2 regions of the Brevibacillus sp. MER 51 genome follow, and region 1 is predicted to be linked to the other one. Evidence: a T-box and tRNA genes for the amino acid it is inferred to sense, from the RefSeq annotation. Region 1 holds a T-box; the other holds one or more tRNA genes.
The links. A T-box is a leader RNA that pairs with one kind of tRNA and senses whether it is charged. The one in region 1 lies ahead of tyrS (tyrosine--tRNA ligase), so its partner is inferred to be a tRNA-Tyr.
Positions count from the first base shown of each region.

Region 2: it encodes a tRNA-Tyr, which carries the amino acid that the T-box ahead of tyrS (tyrosine--tRNA ligase) is inferred to sense. The anticodon was not compared.

Region 1 is NZ_JAMAUS010000001.1:162,422-168,879, forward strand. Features, by position in the region: gene M3630_RS00695 (AAA family ATPase) at 1-26, shown strand, start outside; gene M3630_RS00700 (RNA ligase family protein) at 41-679, shown strand; gene M3630_RS00705 (suppressor of fused domain protein) at 827-1,888, shown strand; gene M3630_RS00710 (DUF6138 family protein) at 1,929-3,593, shown strand; gene M3630_RS00715 (ATP-binding cassette domain-containing protein) at 3,984-4,373, shown strand; T-box leader at 4,739-4,968, shown strand; gene tyrS (tyrosine--tRNA ligase) at 5,027-6,295, shown strand; gene M3630_RS00725 (hypothetical protein) at 6,355-6,458, opposite strand, start outside.
Region 2 is NZ_JAMAUS010000001.1:639,666-646,123, reverse strand. Features, by position in the region: gene M3630_RS02420 (cytochrome c biogenesis CcdA family protein) at 1-26, shown strand, start outside; gene M3630_RS02415 (TlpA family protein disulfide reductase) at 50-583, shown strand; gene M3630_RS02410 (hypothetical protein) at 755-952, shown strand; gene M3630_RS02405 (YycC family protein) at 1,239-1,409, shown strand; gene M3630_RS02400 (thioredoxin family protein) at 1,437-2,003, shown strand; gene M3630_RS02395 (hypothetical protein) at 2,071-2,388, shown strand; tRNA gene M3630_RS02390 (tRNA-Tyr) at 2,481-2,565, shown strand; tRNA gene M3630_RS02385 (tRNA-Leu) at 2,611-2,692, shown strand; gene edeQ (edeine self-resistance N-acetyltransferase EdeQ) at 2,851-3,288, opposite strand; gene edeP (edeine non-ribosomal peptide synthetase EdeP) at 3,587-6,458, shown strand, end outside.

The DNA.
Region 1 (6,458 bases):
AGGAAGGAGATGCCTATGCCAAATAAGGAGGTGAATAACGTTGTTGAAAAAATACCCGAGAACCTTTCATTTACCCTGGTCAAGAAGTAGAACCGACGACGATAAAATCTTGCGATCAGTGTGTCACTTCGAGGGGAAAGAAGTAGTCGTAACAGAAAAGCTGGATGGAGAAAATACCACGCTGTACCGAAATCATATCCATGCAAGGTCACTTGATAGCAAAGATCACGCATCAAGACATTGGATAAAGATGCTTCACGGGACGATTTCGTTTCATATCCCGGAAGGCTGGAGAATTTGCGGGGAAAACGTATATGCGCTCCACTCCATCTACTACGAATACCTAACGAGCTATTTCTACGTGTTCTCGATCTGGAATGAAAACAATGAATGCTTGTCGTGGGATGAAACGGTAGAATGGGCCGAACTACTGGGCTTAGAAACAGCACCTGTCTTATACAGAGGGATTTGGAAGGAAGAGACCGTAAAAAGTTGCTACACCAAACAATCTGTCTTCGGCGGAGAACAAGAGGGGTATGTGGTACGAGTAACAGAGAGGTTTCCGTACGAAGATTTTAAACAATCTGCCGCCAAGTTTGTGCGCAAAAATCATGTGCAAACCGACCAGCACTGGTTATCGAAGCCAGTCGTTCCGAATGGGCTAGCACAAACAAATTAAAGACTTTGATATTGAAGGGAATGAGAACGATGTAATTTGCTAAGTGGTATTGACCGTCTAATAGAGTATCCAAATTTCATTTTGGCTATTGTTAAGACAGTCATTACATAGGAGGCGTGAGAAATGAACGAAGAGATGAACGAAGAATTGAATGAAGAAATGATGTCAGCTGGCTGGGATGCCATTGATCAGGAGATGCGTAAGATTTATGGAGAGCAGGAGCCTAAACATTACGGCACGCTTATCTCGTATGCACTGGGTGGTCCCGATCCATTAGATGGAATTAGCGCCTACAAAGCGGACGAGCCTTACCCGCATTGGCATTTTGTGACTTATGGGTTTACTGAACTGTATGAAAAAGAGTCCGAGAATGAAGAGGAAAGCGGTTTTGGCTTTGAATTGACGTTTCGATTGGCTCGTAAAGACGACGAGGAGGAACCGCCTGCCTGGGCGCTGAATTTGCTTCAAAATATGGGGCGTTACGTATTCAACACGGGCAATGTTTTTCAAGCAGGTGATCATTTGGATGCAAACGGTCCGATATGCTTGGGTGCCGATACCCAACTGACTGCGCTCGCTTTTGTCACAGACCCACAGCTTGCCGAAATCGATACGCCGAATGGGCGAGTGCAATTTTTGCAAATGGTAGGAATCACTGGTGATGAACTCGATGCAATGATGGCTTGGAATACACGTGGCGTGCTTCAATCCGGCTTGCCGTATATGCCTTCCTACATAACCGATCTCGAGCGTGATTCTCTCCTTTGCAACTCTACAGTTTCTGATGCTGTTCAAAAAGGAATGGAACAAGAAGGCTCCAACACTGCCTATTTGTTTGTCAGCCAGCTTGGCTGGGAGCCAGGGAAAAAAGGCTTCTTGAAAAAAGCACCTTCGACCCTGAGCTTGGGAGCTAAGCAAGCGGAAGTCATCGGAAAAATTCTCCGCGGACGTATGCGAAAAGGAGAAAGCCTGAGCCTGCTGGGACCTGATGTCCGCGTTGTCTTTGAGGCAGGAGCCAATCCTGAATGTATTCCAGGAGAGGACGTTATTCGGTTTGTTCTCGATGATGCAACAACGATTGCGCTTACCAAGCAGTTGCTTCCAAAGGAAAGCAGCTTTGAGATTCCTTCCCTGAAAGGAATTGCCATCAACATTGTGAAAACCAATATTACCGATAGCGAGGGCAATGTCGTCAAGGTCATCGGTTAAAGGCGACAGCGCTGTTTTTTGCGAGGAGGAGAGTCAGTCAATGCATGAGGCAGCAGAAGCATTTCTAAACGAAGTATGGACTTCCATCCAAGAAATTTACCAAAAAGAGAACCAGCGGATCAAAGAGATCAAAGACTGGAGTCTACTGCAGGCGGGGGTCAAAGACTACCTGAGAGTGGCGTGGAGAAAAGGAAAACTCAATTGGGCCAATGGCAAAATCCACGTGGATGTCCACGAACCTTTCAGTTGGAGTGACGACTCGTACAAATACGATGCTGGCTCTTATATTGAGGAGCTTACAGAGGAAATGCTCATGAATGAGTTTTTCCCCGCACTGTGTGATCGAATGGAATCCCTGTTCCATTCCACCAATTATGATTCTCACTTTTTTAATTACCGCTTCGAGCTTGTTTTCGAATTCGAGTGGAAACAATCGGTGCAAAGCCATGCTCGCCATTTCATAAACGAGCGAAAACGCGAGAGTCTCAAACAAGTACTGGATCAATTTATCGAAGCAAAAATTAAAGCGGAGCTTCCTGTACGTCCGAAAGAAAGAGACGATTTCTTCTTCGCTCATTGCCTCGTCAATCCCGATTTGATGGAACAAAAGCAGGAGCTTGTCGAACCACTCATCCAGCGTCTTAGGGAAAAGCTGCACTCCAACAAAGAACGCAGTGATTCGTGGACATACCACTATACTTTGGCTTTAAAAGGCTGGGCGGATGAGCGTTTTTTAGTCAAATTTTTTGATCGTACCGGGCATTATGGATTGGATTGGGTTTTGAAACCCGAGCAGGAGCGTCAGGAACCAAAAACAGGGGAGCTGGACTTTTTCCTGTACGTCGCTCTCGCAATAGGTAACAAGGAGCCGGATACCCGCAAGAAGTACCTGGACCTCGCTGTTCAGCTTGGCTCCAAGCGAGCTGTGGACTATGTAAAACGGGGCAGTGGTCGCTTTGAAAACGAGTATAAAAGCAGCCTGATTCAAACAATGGCCAATGATGTTTTACAAGCGATCGACATCCGTATCGTATCGGAGGAAGAAGCTGCCTACGGTGAAGCCATTGATTTTATCAACGGCCTTTTGCGTGAAGGCTTTCCCAAAGGGTACAAGCTCAAGCTGAAGAGCAGCGAAAAGAATTACTTCCCAGTAAAAAAGCTGGCGAAGTCAGGTCTCCATCAGTTTTTTGCCAATGCGTCCCGTTATCCTGCGTTATATCCGAAAATCGCAGAATATGCCGAGCTTGCGATGGAGGAGTTCGCGTGGTACGGGGATGTAGAGCCAAGCGAGAAATCCGTCATGCCTGGTACCTATGCGGTATTGGCTCTCGGCTTGTCTAGCAGCGATTATTTTCCACTCTTTCGTCGCTATATGGAGATGGTCGACACGGAGCATCAGTCTGCTCAGGACGATTTTGCTTTAGCTTTTATGGAGGCGCATGGTGTAACTGTAGAGAATATCCCCGTACTCGTCTCTCTGGTGCTTGGCAGTAGTGATTCGGCGAAGCCTTTGAAAAATGTCACCATCGATCGTGCAGAACTGGTGGATGCGCTTATAGAGGAGCTTGCAGCGCTGGAAGATTACAAGCGGGAAACCGTTATTTATCGCCTTTTCGGTGGGAATAAGAAGCTCGCACAGGCGGTAAAAAAGGAATCTTCCCCCATCAAGGACAAGCTCGGACAATTGCTAGCTTTGGTCGAATAGCTACATTGACAATATTTGGAAGTCCATGCTATATTGAAGTCAACTTCATGGAACGGAGGGTGAATCATTTGCGCAATTGTTTATTTATAGGAAAAGCCAATCCCATAATAAATAAACAAGAAGCCAAATTCACCCGCAAATGTATAGCTTGAATTCCTGTATGATTTATTTTTCATATAGCGATTTCTATTAGGAGAGCAAGATGCTTCTGTTTATTGGACAGGAGCATCTTTTTTTGTTGTAAAAAAAAGGGGGTGATACAGATGAACAAGGAGTAAATGACGAGAAACGTAAAAACGAAAAAAGCAGCTTATTAAAGTTGATATACGCGGAACAAATGATTGCCTAGTATTGCACATTTGCAGGTAACGTGCTGCGAAACGATTTTCTATGGGATTTCTTGCACAGGAACTATCGGACGAAGAAAAACAATGGACCATCGCCGAGTTTTTTGTCGAAAATCAATGGAGCAAAGAACTGGTGAGGGCGATGGATGACCTCGGTATTCATGCATTGGATTCAGATAAAAAGATGGGTGTTCTGTCAGGTGGTGAGCGTTTCAAATACCGCTTTTTAAGTCTGCTGGCACAGAATCCTGACGTTTTATTGCTGGACGAACCCACGAATGATTTGGATATTCAAACGATGGAATGGCTGGAAGAGTTTATTCAACAAACATCGCTTCCTGTCCTATATGTATCGCATGACGAAACGTTTATTGCGAATACAGCAAACGGTATCCTTCATTTGAAGCTGGAAATGGCACGACGTTTGGAATAAGGCAGAGCATCAACATCGGAACGTGTCCCGCTCAGATCCACGTCTGCAAAAGAAGATCAAGTCTTTGAAAAATCAAAGAGAGCGCATGGAGAAAGCATCGGAAACGTTTGTATAGGCTCCGAGTGTGGAAGAAAAAAGCGAATTCCAATTTGATTCTGCGGTACATGTGCCGGGCGTTAACGGCTTTCGACGGTGTGATTATCAGTATTTCGCATGATCGACGGTATTTGCATGAGGTCGCAACAACTGTTTATGAACTAACCTCCAACGGTCTTACGAAAATAAAATAAGGGATCGTGGCGGAATCCTTGCTACATGGTTGACATTGCTATTTGAATTCAATATACTGACTTTAATTTCATATGAAACATACGTTGAAAGAGCCCAGTAGCAGCTTATTCCCTGTCCTAGAAAGCCGGGGGTTGATGGAACCCGGTACACAATAAGCTAGCGAATTACACTCTGGAGTATCTCGGGTAATGCCGAGCGGAATCGCGAACGATAACTCGCTACGAGTGGCATGAATGGCCTGCGCAAGCGCTTGGGTCCATTGGTGCAAGATGGGTGGTAACACGGTTATTCAATCGTCCCTATGTCTACAATAGACAAGGGGCGATTTTTTGTTTTTTTACCATAGGAGATTGAAGGAGTGTATGGCAGTGAATATTATCGACGAACTCGAATGGCGCGAAGCCATTAATCAGCAAACAGATGCAGAAGGGCTGCGAGAATTAACGAATGAAAAAGCAGTCTCGTTATATTGTGGTGTCGATCCAACAGGTGACAGCATGCATATCGGTCACTTGATTCCTTTCATGGTACTGAAACGCTTTCAGCTCGCTGGTCATCGTCCGGTCATTTTGATCGGTGGTGCAACAGGTACGATTGGCGATCCGAGCGGCCGTCAATCCGAGCGCTCTTTGCAAACACTGGAACAGATTCAGGAGAACGTCGACAAACTCACCGCGCAGATGAAAAAGCTGTTCATTACAGATGGCGACAACCAAATTCGCTTGGTGAACAACTACGACTGGACGCACAAAATCAATGTCATTGAATTTCTGCGGGATTACGGGAAAAACTTCAGCATTAATACGATGCTTGCCAAGGATGTCGTATCGAGCAGACTGGAAAGCGGCATTTCGTTTACGGAGTTTTCCTATCAAATTCTGCAATCGCTGGATTACCTGCATCTGTACAAACATGAAGATGTTCAGCTGCAAATCGGCGGTTCCGACCAATGGGGCAACATCACGAGCGGTCTCGATCTGATCCGCAAAAAAGAAGGACCAGAAGCAAAAGCATTCGGTCTCACTATTCCTCTGATGCTGAAGGCAGATGGCACGAAATTCGGGAAGACAGCAGGAGGAGCCATCTGGCTTGATCCAAATAAAACAACTCCATTCGAATTCTACCAATTCTGGGCGAATACCGATGACCGCGATGTTGTGAAATACTTGAAATACTTTACGTTCCTCTCCAAGGAACAAATTGAAGAGCTGGCTGAAAAAGTACAGACCGAGCCACATAAACGCGAGGCGCAAAAAGCGCTGGCAGAGGAAATGACGAGATTTGTGCACGGCGAGGAATTGCTGGAGCAGGCGAAGCGCATTACAGCAGCTTTGTTTACTGGAGATATCAAATCGCTGTCGGCAGATGAGATCGAGCAAGGCTTCAAAGAAATGCCGACATTCGAATCTACCCTCGAAACGAAGAACATTGTCGACTGGCTCGTTGAGGTCGGCATCGAGCCATCCAAACGTCAAGCACGTGAGGATATTACAAAAGGCGCTATCTCCATGAATGGTGAACGTGTTACCGATCTGGAACTGGAAGTAACGCCAAGCCTTGCTATCGGCGGTCGCTTCATCATTATCCGCAAAGGTAAGAAAAACTACAGCTTGGTAAAATTGTCTCAATAGATAAAGGAATAAGAAGCTTCCCTAGACCCACTAGGGAAGCTTCTTTGTATTTATGGGATTTATTTCGGATGTGAAGTACTATCTACTTTGTTCGCAGCAATAACGGCAACTGCATTTGGCTCCAGATCGAAGCAAAAGATAAGATCGCCATCCGCTTTCTTTT
Region 2 (6,458 bases), 480 kb from region 1:
TGTACGGAGGCTTTACGGGATTCTAACTCAGTAGGGCAGAGGTGACAAAATGAAAAAGCTGTTGCTCGCGGTGATCGTATTATTGGGCGTCGGACTTGCTGTTTGGGAAAAGCCTCAAGAAACAGCCGCAATCGTAGCAGAGGTTCAAAAACCGGAAGTTGGCTTTGCGGCTCCTCATTTTACACTGACCGGACTGGATCAGCAGACGTACAAGGTAGAAGGAAAAAGGGCGAAACCATTGGTCTTGAATTTTTGGGCTTCCTGGTGTGGACCATGCAAGCTGGAAGCGCCTGATTTACAAAAAGTCTATGAAAAATACGGCGGACAGGTTGATCTGTATGGTGTGAACGTCACGAGCAATGACAGCCCGGAAGCAGCTATGGCCTTCGTCACCAACTACAAGCTGACATTTCCGATACCGATGGACGTAGCTGGAACTGTGTCGAATCGTTACAAGGTGATGGCATTCCCAACTACTTACTTGATAGACGCGGATGGGAACGTACGAAAGAAGATCATTGGCATGGTGGATGCTTCTACACTGGAGCTGGAACTGCGCCAGTTGTTAAGTCCAAAGCCATAATGAAGTCACATAAGTCGCTGGGAGAGAATTCTCCGGCGGCTTTTTCTATTTGTGATACGTATGACAAGGCCCATTTTGCAGGTGAATATCTTGATTTTGTATGCTTGCCTAAAGAGCGGGGGTGCTCTCCTTCATAGACTGGAGTGATCCAGGGCAAAGGGAGGAAAACAGATGGCCAAGGGCAAAAAGATCAAGAAGAAGAATACGCGACAGCACCCCAATCAAGTACAGATGAAAATCGTAACATCCCATACATGTCAAGTATGCAAGCAGCAATGTGCACGAGGTTTGGCATATATGGAGCAGATGTCCCAGCCCGGCGCGATCGGCTTTGGTGTACCATGTATCCTTACTAAGCAAAAGCCATAGTTCGTCCTTTTCCATTGTGCGGGATATTCTGTTCACGAGATAGTCCCTTCGCGTACGGTGAGCAGGGATCAAACAGCCTGACTCCATTTTGGAGCTACCTATGGGTGGCTCTTTTTTAATTTTTCATTAAGAATTGGCCTGAGCAAATGTGAAAGAGAGGATCAGTAGAGCCAACATGTTACAAAGGTTAAAGGCTCTCAAGTGCCAGGCTTGTATGCTGGCAGGTTTAACGGCTGTGTATTATACTGAAGGGACTGATAAAAGCAAGGGAAAGGAGCAAAATAACATGCGTCCATTACAAATATCACCGGAGACCGCTGTCAAGCTGGCGGAAGCGCTTCAGGTACCCTTGGAGCGTCTCATGCACATGCCGCAGCACATCTTGTTGCAAAAAATGATGGAGCTGGCGAATCAAGAAAAGGAAGCAAACGAAGCAACGGATAAAACCCAAGAATAGGCGAGCGATACAAAAGGAGGAGAAAAGATGGGGGCAAACGTAGCACATAAATTCCGTACGGGGCTTAAGCCACAGGCGTTTGTGGAAAGCATGACGAAAAATCAGGATACATACAAAAACTGGTCGGATGCATTTTCATGGGAGGATGAACAAGACCGTGCTTTTTTTGCCTCTCTCCAGCATCGTGATGACCTCAGATGTTTGATTTTGGCTGCAGATTGGTGTGGCGACGTCGTTCGCAACTTGCCAGTCGTCTTGCATGCCCTGAAAGAAACGGACATGCCAGTGGAAATTATGGTGATGGAAGAACACCTCGATCTGATGGATGAGTTTCTTACGATGGGAGGTCGGGCGATCCCTGTTGTTATTTTCGCAGACACGGGTGGTCATGTTCTCGCCAAATGGGGACCGAGACCAAAGCATGTCCAAGCTGTCATGACGGCATTCAAACAAGATAACCCGGACCGAACCGCAACGGATTATGAAGACAAGATCAAGGTAGCGCGTGCCGAAATGCTTGAGCAGTATGGAGAAGGCACTGGCTATCAGCAAGTGATTGTCAAAGAACTGAAAGAGCTACTTTCCTCGATCTAACCGATCATATCAAAAACAGGGCGGAGTCCCGGCTCCGTCCATTTTCATGCAGAAGGGCTGAATATTCATGTATTACTACGGCAATGAAACCATTATGTCCTTGGAGCAGGTGCTTCGCTTAAAAGCATCGGAAGTTCGAATCCTGGAGTGGGTACGTACCTACGAGTTTTTAGAAAACAGTTATGGGATCGATGAAGCCGTTCCCTACTTCTTGGAGATAAAATGTGAAGAAGGGCATGTCAAGATTCGGAAGAACCGCATACTAGAATTCCCGGAATACTCCTGTGAGGGAGAAGCAACATTTCAAGAAGTAGACGAAGCATTGCGTGTCTTTCACGAGTGGGCACAGGAGATTTTGGCGAAAAAAGATAGTCAATTTAAATAAATATATTGACGTCAAACAAAGTTCATGATAAATTAATAAATGTCGCTTCTGGTTGAAGAGAGTAGACGCAGAAGATAGACAGCACATATTGTGGGGAGATAGTGAAGTGGCTAAACACGGCAGACTGTAAATCTGCTCCCTCCGGGTTCGGCGGTTCGAATCCGTCTCTCCCCACCATTGATTTTCTTTCGAAGATGTGCTAATTTATTCATAGTTTCACTTGCCGGTGTGGCGGAATGGCAGACGCGCGCGACTCAAAATCGTGAGGGAAACCGTGGGGGTTCAAGTCCCTTCACCGGCACCATATCAAAACGAATGCACACTAACCATGATGTTTACAGACACATGGAAGGTGTGCTTTTTTAATATACATACGGGAAACAATCCAAACAGCGGCGAGTCTAAGACTTGGTTTTCAGGTCTTAGCTCGCCGCTGTTTCCTTATTGGGTAACGAAAATTCGCTAAAAATTTAATTCGGCAATCGTCTCGCCAAACAGAACCATACCATTTTTTTGAAATCCGAGTGAGGAGTAAAGGTTTTCGGCTGCTACGTTGGCTGGAGCATAACCAATGACAATTTTTTGACAATCTTCCTTTGCTTTCAGGATATCAATGACTTGCGCAATCGCAGCACGTCCGTAGCCTAGTCGTTGGTACTTCGCATCAATTAAGAGTCTGTAAATCCAGTAGTTTCCATCGTCAGGGTCAAGCCCATACATGACAAAGCCAACCATGGTGTCATCATGGTATATGGCCAAAGGAACAAATGTAGTTTGAAACTTTGATTCAGCGATGGAGTAGAGGTTCGGGGCAACAAACTCGCTCTGTTCGGGAGTAGGTTCCAGTTCAATACACTCTTCCCAGTTTTCCAAAGTTACTTCACGAAGTGTCACAGACATCTAATCACATTCATCCTTCCGAGGGCTTTTTGCCAATATATTACATTTTATCCTACGTGAAAAGACAGCCAAAATCAATAGAGTACACAAATTTTTTTCTATTTTATGCAGCGCTAGAGAAGGAGAACAAGGGATGTAATTCCCGTAATTTTCAGAAATAATAATTTATGGAAAATTCATTTGACACTACAGAAGAGTCATCTATATAGTTGAAATTGGAAGTATTTGTAATCAATTTGATTTTTTACCATGTCTGAATTGTGGTTGCATCTGCACAATTCAGAAAGGGGGATATGCTTTGCGCCAGGATAAGAAGCAATGGAAGGTCGGTTATCCTTTAAGTCATCCACAAAAGCGTATCTGGTATACGGAAAAATTACATCCACAGCTTCCTATCCATACGTTAGGGGGGATGGTGCGGGTGCAAGGAAAGGTGAAGCTGGATGTACTGGAAGCCGCTATTCACCTGTTCGTTCAAAAGAACGATACCTTGCGACTCAACTATCAGGAGGAAGAGACAGTCACTCAGTTTGTTGGAGAGTACGAACCGCAGCCATTGCAGGTGTTTGATTTCAGACAGGAACAGAATGCGCCAGAGCGGTGCAGACAATTTCTGCAAGATTTGTTTACAAAGCCGTTTTCGATCGGACAAGAGCCTCTGTTCTACTTTTGTCTGATTCAACTGAGTGACGAAGAAGCGGGGTATTTTGTAAAGCTGCACCATTTGATTGCTGATGGTTGGTCTATTTCAATCATGACAGAACAAATTGCTCACTATTATGACACGTTGTTGGCAGGCGGTACCGTCCATGTAGGAGATGAACACGCTTATCAAACTCTTGTCGAAAGGGAGCATGCCTATTCTCAGACTGAGAGATTTGAAAAGGACAAGCGATACTGGCGGGACAAGTTTCATAGCTTGCCCGTAATCACGACATTACAAAAGGCGACAGATACTACCGAAGGCAAGCGCAAAGTTTATGCATTCAACCGCGAAGATTCGACAAGAATACGCCAGTTTGCAGACCAAATGAAATGCTCGCTAAATTCCTTGTTTGTGGCTCTCGTGAGTCTTTACCTGCAGCGCTGTACGAGGCAAGAAGAAATCGTGATCGGTACACCGCTGTTAAACCGTTCAGGCAAAGTGGAGCGCAAAATATTCGGGATGTTCACCAGCACTATGCCATTTCGTCTGGCAGTTCCGATGGAAATGGATGCTATCGATTATGTTAAATATGTCAACAGGGAACTCACTTCCTGTTATTTTCATCAGAAATATCCGTATGATTTGCTGGCTCAAGAGCTGGAGCTGAAGAAGCATGGCTATGACAGCCTGTTTCAGATTTGTGTAAATTATTACAGCACGCAGTTGCCATTCACTCTTGGTGGCTACCCCGTGACTAACGAGGAGTTTTACAACGGTCACCAGTTGTATTCGCTCCAAGTGATTATCAGAGAATGGGCAACAGATGAACAATTGACAATGGAATTGGACTATAAGATAGCCGAGTACACAGAAGAAGATATTGACCGAATAGCGGATCATCTCATAAGGCTTCTCAATCAGATGATCTCGAATCCGGAAGTACCGCTTTCCAATCTGAATTTCCTTGCTGACGAAGAGTTGGCACTACAACTCCATACGTGGAATGATACTGCTGCTTCCTATCCCAGCGAGAAGACAGTTGTCCAGTTGTTTGAAGAGCAAGTAATACGCTCACCACAGGGAGTTGCGTTGGAGTCAGAAGGGCGCTCGCTGACATTTAAGGAACTACAGGATCAAGTGAATCGACTCGCTCAGTCATTGCGAAACCGAGGAGTTGGCCCTGGCGTAATTGTGGCGTTGCTGGCAGATCATTCGCCAGAGATGATCATCGGGCTGTTGGCAGTGCTAAAAGCTGGCGGGGCTTACCTTCCGATTGATCCTCAACTCCCTTCTCAGCGCATCGAATATCTGCTGTCTGATTCTGGAGCGGACCTGTTGCTTCGTCACACTTCGCGAACAGAGGATATTTCGTGGTCTAAAGAAATCCTAGAGCTTGGTGATTCGTCCCTGTATATAAAGGATGGCGCAACTCTGGAATTGGTTAGTCAGCCAGATGATTTGGCCTATGTCATTTATACATCAGGCTCTACTGGAAATCCGAAGGGAGTCATGGTGACTCATCGAGGGCTGGTCAACTATATTTCGTGGGCGAAAGACCGCTATCTTTCCGGTCCTGAAGAAGCGTTCGCTTTCTATTCCTCGCTAGCATTTGACTTGACGGTTACGTCTATTTTTTGCCCGTTGGTAAAGGGAAATCGGATGGTTATCTATCCGCACTCCGATTCTGAGTTTGTATTATCGCGCATCTTTAGCGATGGACGCTCCCATGTTGTAAAGCTGACACCTGCCCATCTGTTTTTGCTGCAAGAAATCGCTTTGCCTAGTACCACGGTAAAGAGAGTGATAGTGGGCGGCGAGGACTTGAAGGTGAGTCTGGCTGAGGCGATTCATGCGAAATGGAACGGACAAATTGAAATTCTCAATGAGTATGGCCCTACCGAAACAGTAGTTGGGTGCATGATCTATCAATACGATCCAGTGATCGATACCGAAGGGTCTGTACCGATTGGACATCCGATCAGTAACGTGCAGCTCTACATTTTGGATTCATATGGCAACCCAATCCCAATCGGATCGACGGGAGAGTTATTCATCTCAGGAGATAGTGTGGCACGGGGGTATCTCAACCGCGAGGAATTGACGCAAGAGCGTTTCCTGCCTGATCCGTTTCAGCCAGGTAAAGTGATGTACAAGACGGGCGACCTGGTTCGCTATCGGTCTAATGGAGTCATGGAGTATCTGGGGCGGGCTGACTATCAGGTGAAGATTCATGGTTACCGCATTGAATTGGGTGAAATTGAACAACAGCTACTTGGTTATTCTTCTGTGCGTGAGGCCGTGGTGATTGATCGCATGGATACGTGGGGGCGTAAGTACCTTTGTGCTTACTTGATCACGGAAACATCTTTCCGGGAAAAAGAGCTCCGCGAAGAACTGGCGAGTCGATTGCCCGCATACATGATCCCTTCGCAAATTGTGCAGCTTGAACAGTTTCCGTTGACCTCAAATGGCAAGGTAGATCGAAGACTGCTTCCCGAACCTGTCATGGAGCGAAAAGGTGTGG